DNA from 2 places in the Dactylosporangium sp. NPDC049140 genome. Region 1 is predicted to be linked to the other one. Evidence: riboswitches for the same ligand, from Rfam matches in the RefSeq annotation. Region 1 holds a riboswitch; the other holds the start of a gene.
The links. Region 1 has a riboswitch for thiamine pyrophosphate ahead of AB0B76_RS30095 (ECF transporter S component). Riboswitches for the same ligand answer to the same signal wherever they lie in the genome.

Region 2: another riboswitch for thiamine pyrophosphate. It lies ahead of thiS (sulfur carrier protein ThiS); the one in region 1 lies ahead of AB0B76_RS30095 (ECF transporter S component).

The regions. Positions count from the first base shown of each region.
Region 1 is NZ_JBEZDS010000021.1:93,892-97,464, reverse strand. It holds gene AB0B76_RS30105 (acyl-CoA dehydrogenase family protein) at 1-757, opposite strand, end outside; gene AB0B76_RS30100 (alpha/beta fold hydrolase) at 796-1,620, opposite strand; TPP riboswitch at 1,673-1,790, shown strand; gene AB0B76_RS30095 (ECF transporter S component) at 1,869-2,438, shown strand; gene AB0B76_RS30090 (ATP-binding cassette domain-containing protein) at 2,439-3,573, shown strand, end outside.
Region 2 is NZ_JBEZDS010000014.1:42,778-46,350, reverse strand. It holds gene thiE (thiamine phosphate synthase) at 1-471, shown strand, start outside; gene thiO (glycine oxidase ThiO) at 468-1,511, shown strand; TPP riboswitch at 1,538-1,648, shown strand; gene thiS (sulfur carrier protein ThiS) at 1,647-1,850, shown strand; gene AB0B76_RS23405 (thiazole synthase) at 1,843-2,607, shown strand; gene AB0B76_RS23400 (thiamine phosphate synthase) at 2,601-3,116, shown strand; gene thiD (bifunctional hydroxymethylpyrimidine kinase/phosphomethylpyrimidine kinase) at 3,113-3,573, shown strand, end outside.

The sequences.
Region 1 (3,573 bases):
CGCGCAGGCCCATGAACGCGTTGCGGCGCTCGATCGTCACGCCGGGCGCGTCGGACTCGACCACGAACGCGGTGATGCCGCCCTTGTGCCCCTCGCTCTTCGGGACCAGCGCCATGACCACGTACAGCGTGGCCAGGGTGCCGTTGGTGGCCCACAGCTTCACGCCGTTGAGCAGGTAGTCGCCGTCCTCGGTCGGCACCGCGGCGGTGCGCAGGTTGGCCGGGTACGACCCGACCTCCGGCTCGGTGAGCAGGAAGGCCGAGACCTCGCCGGCGGCCAGCCGCGGCAGGAACCGCTGCTTCTGCTCGTCGTTGCCGACCAGTTTGAGCGGCTGCGGTACCCCGATCGACTGGTGCGCCGACAGCAGCGCGCCGATGGACGGGTTGACCGAGCCCACGAGCATGAGCGCGCGGCAGTAGTCGAGGTTCGTCAGGCCCAGCCCGCCGTACTTCTGGTCGATCTTCATCCCGAACGCGCCCAGCTCGCCGAGGGAGCGGAGCACCTCGTCGGGGATGCGCGCGTCGCGCTCGATCTGCTGCCCGTCGACGGTCTCGACGTAGGCGGTGAGCTTTTCGCGGAACTCGACGCCGCGGGCCTCGGCGGCGGGGTCGAGCTCCGGCAGCGGGTCGATGAGATCGAGGCGGAGCCGGCCGAGGAAGAGCTCCTTGCCGAAGCTGGGCTTCCTCCACTCGGTCTCGCGGTTCTCCTCGATGACCTTGCGCGCCTCGCGTTCCGCGCGCACCGACGTCGAAACCATGGACACCCCCAGGTGGACGCTCCTGAACCTCCAGGTTATTACCCGCGAGTAGCGTTGACTATGCCGACAATCGCCGCGGCTACTTCCGCGGGCGCCTCATCGGGGATCCAGTGGCTGATCCCGGCGAGCGGGACGAACCGGTAGTCCCCCGCGACGTACGAGGCGCAGGCGCGGGCCGCCGTCGGGCCGATCGCCACGTCGCCGTCGCTCCACATGTACGTGGTCGGGACCGTCGCCGGGCCGAGGCCGACCAGGTCGAGGGGGCTCATCGCGCGGTACCAGTTCAGCGCCGGGGTCAGCGCGCCCGGCTCGAGCAGGGGCCGCACGTAGGCGTCGGCGTCGGCCAGCGGGGCGAAGAGTGACCGCAGCCGCCGCCCGCCGTCGGCCAGCAGCACCTCCTCGGCCTTCCCGGGCTGCCGGAAGAGCTTGATGTACGCCGAGCGCTCCTTCTGGTCCGGATCGTTGGCGTACGCGTAGGCCGAGGCGTGCGGGTGCGGCACCGAAACCGCGGTGAGCGTGCGCACCCGGGAGGCGTGCCGCAGCGCCACGTGCCAGGCGCAGATGGCGCCCCAGTCGTGCCCCACCAGGTGTACCGCCGGGATGTCCAGCGCATCGAGGACGGCGACCACGTCCAGGGCGCACTCGGTGATCCGGTAGGCCTCGACCTCCGCGGGCCGGGCGCCCGGCGAGGTGCCCCGCTGGTCGAGGGCGTAGGTGCGCAGCCCGGCCGCGTGCAGCCGCGGGGCGACGTCCGCCCACTCGCCGCTGTGCTGCGGGAAGCCGTGCAGCAGCAGCACCGGCTCGCCGTCCTCGGGGCCGCCGTCGAACACATCGAACGTGAGCGAGCGCGCCGTGATTTTCATGACCCGAGACTACGAGCAGACGACGTTCACTGTTACCGTCGGGAAACAACTGCACATCCGACAGGGGAGCGCACAGCGCTGAGAGTGCGGCGGCCGCGTCAAATCGGCCCCGCAGACCCTCGAACCTGATCTGGGTAATGCCAGCGCAGGGAGCTCGGTCACCTCACGCCAGCACGCCATGCCGCCGTACCCCGGCGGTGCGGCGTCGCGTCTCCTTCTGGTTCGCCTGAACTGGGAGGTATCCAACAATGCAGACTCGTTGGCGGACCGTCGACATCGTCGTCGCGTCCATCATCGCCGTCGCCTTCGCCGGGGTGTTCTACGCCTGGAACAACCTGTGGAACGCGCTGGACAGCTTCGCGCTGCCGTGGCGCGCGGTGATCTACGGCGTGTGGCTCATCCCCGCGGTCCTCGGCCCGCTCGTGATCCGCAAGCCCGGCGCCGGGCTGTACACCGAGCTCGTGGCCGCGATCGTCTCGGCGCTCTTCGGCTCGGCCTGGGGGCTCACCGTCGTCGTGTCCGGCCTGGTGCAGGGCATCGGCGGCGAGTTCGGCTTCGCCGCGACCGGCTACCGCGGGTACAAGCTGGGCAATGCGCTCGTCGCGGGCGCGCTGTCTGGCGCCGGGGCGGCGCTGTTCGACCTGAGCGTGTACTACGGCGACACGTTCACCGCCGGGCAGAAGTGGACCTACGCCGCGCTGGTCGTGGCCAGCGGCGCGGTCGTTGCCGGGGCCGGCAGCTGGGCGTTGCAGCGCGCGCTGGCGCGGACGGGCGTGCTGGACCGGTTCCCGTCCGGGCGGGAACGCGTAGCAATCTGAGTGAGCACGGTCGAGCTCAGGAACTTCGGGTGGCGGCACGCCGGGCGCAAGGCCTGGGCGGTCCGCCACCTCGACCTGCGCATCGAGCACGGCGAGCGGGTACTGCTGCTGGGCGCCTCCGGGGCCGGCAAGTCCACCCTGCTCGCCGCGCTCGCCGGCCTGCTCGCCGAGGACTCCGGCGAGCAGGAGGGCGAGGTCCTGCTCGACGGGCGCCCCGCGCGGCAGGCGCGGGGCGAGACCGGGATCGTCTTCCAGGACCCGCAGACCCAGCTCGTGATGAGCCGGGCCGGCGACGACGTCGCCTTCGGCCTGGAGAACCGGGGCGTGCCCCGGTCCGAGATCTGGCCGCGGGTCGACGCGGCGCTGACGGCCGTCGGGTTCCCCTATGACCGCGGCCGTGGTACCGCCGAGCTCTCCGGCGGCGAGCAGCAGCGCCTGGCCATCGCCGGGGTCATCGCGCTGCGGCCCGGGCTGCTGCTGCTCGACGAGCCGACCGCGAACCTCGACCCGGACGGGGCGCAGCTCGTCCGCACCGCCATCGCCAAGGTCATCCAGGACCTCGACGCGACCCTGGTGCTGGTCGAGCACCGCGTCGACGAGGCCCTGCCCCTGGTCGACCGCACGATCGTGATCGGCGACGACGCCGGCGCCGTCTGGACCCCCGGCGCCCCGCTGCCGTCCCGCCGGGCCGCCACCGCCCCCGGCGAGGCCCTGCTCACCGCCGAGCGGCTGGCCCTGCCGCACACCGGCAACACGGTGGACGAGGCCGTCCTCGCGGGCCAGGCGCTCGCCGTCGAGGGCCCCAACGGCGCCGGCAAGACCACCCTGGCGCTGCTGCTCGGCGGGCTGACGCGGCCGTCCGGCGGGCGGGTGGTGGCCGCGGCCGCGCTGGCCGGCCGGGACGCGGGCCGCCCGCCGCACCGCTGGCGGGCGCGCCGCCTGGCCGCCCGGATCGGCTCGGTGTTCCAGAACCCGGAGCACCAGTTCGTCACCAGCACCGTCCGGGCCGAACTGGCCCTGGGGGGCGCGCCGGAGGCGACGGTCGACGAGCTGCTCCAGCGGCTGTACCTCGACCGCCTGGCCCTGGCCAACCCCTTCACGCTCTCCGGGGGCGAGCAGCGCCGGCTCAGCGTCG
Region 2 (3,573 bases), on a different contig from region 1:
GCCTACGAGCTGACCGTGCGCGTGCTGGCGATGTGCCGCGAGCTGGGCCGTACGTGCCTGGTCAACGACCGGTTGCACATCGCGGTCGCGGCCGGGGCCGACGGCGGGCACGTCGGCGCCGACGACCTGCCCGTGGCCGCGGCCCGGCGCGTGCTCGGCCCGCACGCGATCCTCGGCGCCACCGCCCGCAACCCCGAGACCGCGCGCCGGGCGGTCGCCGACGGCGCCTCCTACCTCGGCGTCGGGCCCGCGTTCGCGACCACCACGAAGACCGGGCTGCCCGACGCGATCGGGCCGGCCGGGGTGCGCGCGGTGGCCGAGGCGGTACGCGTGCCGGTGGTGGCGATCGGCGGGGTGACCGCGGCCCGGGCCGGCGAGCTCTTCGCCGCGGGCGCGCACGCCGTCGCCGTGGTGGGCGCGGTCAGCGGGGCCGCCGACCCGTATGCCGCGGCCCTGGAGTTCACCGCATGACGACGTTCGGGATCGTCGGCGGCGGGATCATCGGGCTCAGCGTCGCGTTCGAGCTCGTCGAGCGCGGCGCCGCAGCGATCACGGTGTACGACCGCGACCCCTCGGCCGGGGCCGGGCTGGTCGCCGCCGGAATGCTCGCGCCCACCGGCGAGGCCGTGTTCGGCGAGGAGGATCTGCAGGCGCTGATGCTCGAGTCGATGCGCCGCTGGCCGTCGTTCGCCGAGCGGGTCGAGGCCCGGACCGGGGTGCCTGTCGCGTACCGCACCGACGGCACCCTCCTCGTCGCGCTCACCGCCGACGACCAGGCCGAGATCGACCGGCTGATCGGCTTCTACCGCCGCGCGGGTACCCCCATCGAGCCGCTCACCGGCCGGGGGCTGCGCGAGCTCGAGCCGCTGCTCGCCCCGCGGGTCCGCGGCGGCGCGCTCGCCCCCGGCGACCACCAGGTCGACCCGCGGCGGCTGCTGCGGGCCCTGCGCACGCTGCCGGTGCGGTTCGAGGCGCGGGACGTCACCGAGCTGTCCACGCTGCGGGACGATGTGATCATCGTCGCCAACGGCACCGGCTCGGCCGCGCTGACCGGGCTGCCGGTGCGCCCCGTGAAGGGCCAGCTGCTGCGGCTGCGGGGCGCCGAGCCGCTGCTGCGGCACGTCGTGCGGGGGGTGGCGGCGGGGCGGCACGTGTACCTCGTGCCGCGCGCCGACGGCGAGCTCGTCGTCGGCGCCACGGAGGAGGAGCGCGGCGCCGACACCACGGTCACCGCCGGCGGCGTGCTGGACCTGCTCCGCCCGGCCGCCGACCTCCTGCCCGGCGTCGCCGAGCTGGCGCTGGCCGAGACCCTCGCCGGCCTGCGCCCGGGCACGCCCGACAACGCCCCGGTCATCGGCCGCCTGGCGCCGTCGGGGGTGCTGGTCGCCACCGGTCACCACCGCAACGGCGTGCTCCTGGCCCCGGTCACCGCGGCCGCCGTCGCCGACCTCGCGCTGCTCGGCGCGACCGGGGTCGACCTTCACGCCTTCGGGGCAGCGCGCTTTACCTGACCATGGCGGCGGCGTTATGGTCGGACACGTACCCCACGGGAGTCCGGTGTGACCGGGCTGAGAGGGGGGCTGTCAGCCCCCGACCGTCGAACCTGATCCGGGTCATGCCGGCGCAGGGAGGCAGGAGTGAGTCCTATGCAGCTCGTGGTCAACGCGGTCGCATCGAGCGTCGCCGACGGCACCACCGTCGCCGACGTGGTGCACGCCCTCGCCGGAGACGATCCGCGCGGGATCGCCGTCGCCCTCAACGGTGACGTGGTACCCCGATCGCGCTGGGCGCAGACGCGCCCGGCCGACGGCGACCACGTCGAGGTGCTGACGGCGGTCCAAGGTGGATGACGCCCTTGTGCTGGACGGCGTGGAGCTGTCGTCCCGCCTCATCCTCGGCACCGGCGGGGCGACGAGCCACGCCGCCCTGGAGGCGGCGATCCGGGCCAGCGGCACCGCGCTCGTCACCGTCGCGCTGCGCCGGCTCGACCCGGCCGCGCCCTCGCTCCTCGACGTGGTCGAGCGGTGCGGGGTACGCGTGCTGCCCAACACCGCCGGCTGCTACACGGCCACCGAGGCGGTCAAGCTCGCCCACCTGGCCCGGGAGGCGTTCGGCACCGCCTGGGTGAAACTCGAGGTGATCGGCGACGAGGAGACCCTGCTGCCCGACGGCGTCGAGTTGGTCACCGCGGCCGCCCGGCTCGTCGAGGACGGGTTCGTCGTCCTGCCGTACACCAGCGACGATCCGATCCTCGCCCAGCGCCTGGCCGACGCCGGCTGCGCGGCCGTCATGCCGCTCGGCGCGCCCATCGGCTCCGGGCTGGGCATCCGCAACCCGCACAACATCGCGCTGATCCGGCGGCTCGTCACCGTGCCGGTCATTCTCGACGCCGGGATCGGTACCGCCTCCGACGCCGCCCTCGCCATGGAGCTGGGCTGCGACGGGGTGCTGCTCGCCTCCGCCGTCACCCGGGCCGAGCACCCGGCGCACATGGCCGAGGCGATGCGCCTCGCGGTGCGGGCCGGCCGCCTGGCCCACCTGGCCGGGCGGATCCCCCGGCGCCTGCACGCGACCGCATCCAGCCCGACCGGAGGTATGCCGTGGTAGAGCCCGGCCTCATCGTCTTCACCGACCGCCGGCAGGCTGAACGCCCGCTGGACGAGGTGATCGCGGGCGCCGTCGACGGCGGGGCCCGGGTGGTGGTCCTGCGCGAGCACGACCTCCCGCCGCGGCGCCGCCTCAAGCTCGCCGCGGCCCTGCGCACCCGCCTCGACCAGGTCGGCGGCCGCCTGCTGCTGGAGGAGGACGGCGAGCTGTGCAAGTGCCACGGCCTCGAGGAGCTGTTCGCGGCCGCCGAGGACCCCGCCGACTACGTCACCCTCTCGCCGATCTTCGCCACGCGCAGCAAGCCCGGGTACGGCCCGCCGCTCGGCCTGGCCGCCCTGGGCCGCATGGCGGTGGTCGCGCCCGTGCCGGTCTACGCGCTCGGCGGCGTGGACACCCCGGCCCGCGTCCGCGACTGCCTGGACGAGGGCGCCGCCGGCGTGGCCGTGATGGGGGCCGTCATGCGCGCCGACGACCCGGGGCGCCTGGTGAAGGAGCTCCTCGCCGCATGAACCCGCCCGTTGCGCTCACCATCGCCGGCTCCGACTCCGGGGGCGGGGCCGGGATCCAGGCCGACCTCAAGACCTTCGCCGCGCACGGGGTCTTCGGCACCAGCGTGATCACCGCGCTCACCGCCCAGAACACCGTCGGCGTGCGGGCCATCTCCGCCGTCGACCCGGGGTTCGTGCAGGCCCAGCTCGAGGCCGTCCTCGACGACCTGCCCGTCGCCGCGGTGAAGACCGGCATGCTGGCCACCCCGGAGACCGTCGCGCTCGTGGCCCGGTTCGCGCCGCGGCTGCCGGGCCTGGTCGTCGACCCGGTGCTCGTGGCCTCCTCCGGCGACCGGCTCTTCACCGCCGACGCCGAGCGGGCGTACCTCGACCTGCTCTTCCCGCACGCCGCCGTCGTCACGCCGAACCTGCGCGAGGCCTCGGTGCTGCTCGGCCGCGACGTCCTCGACGCCGAGGA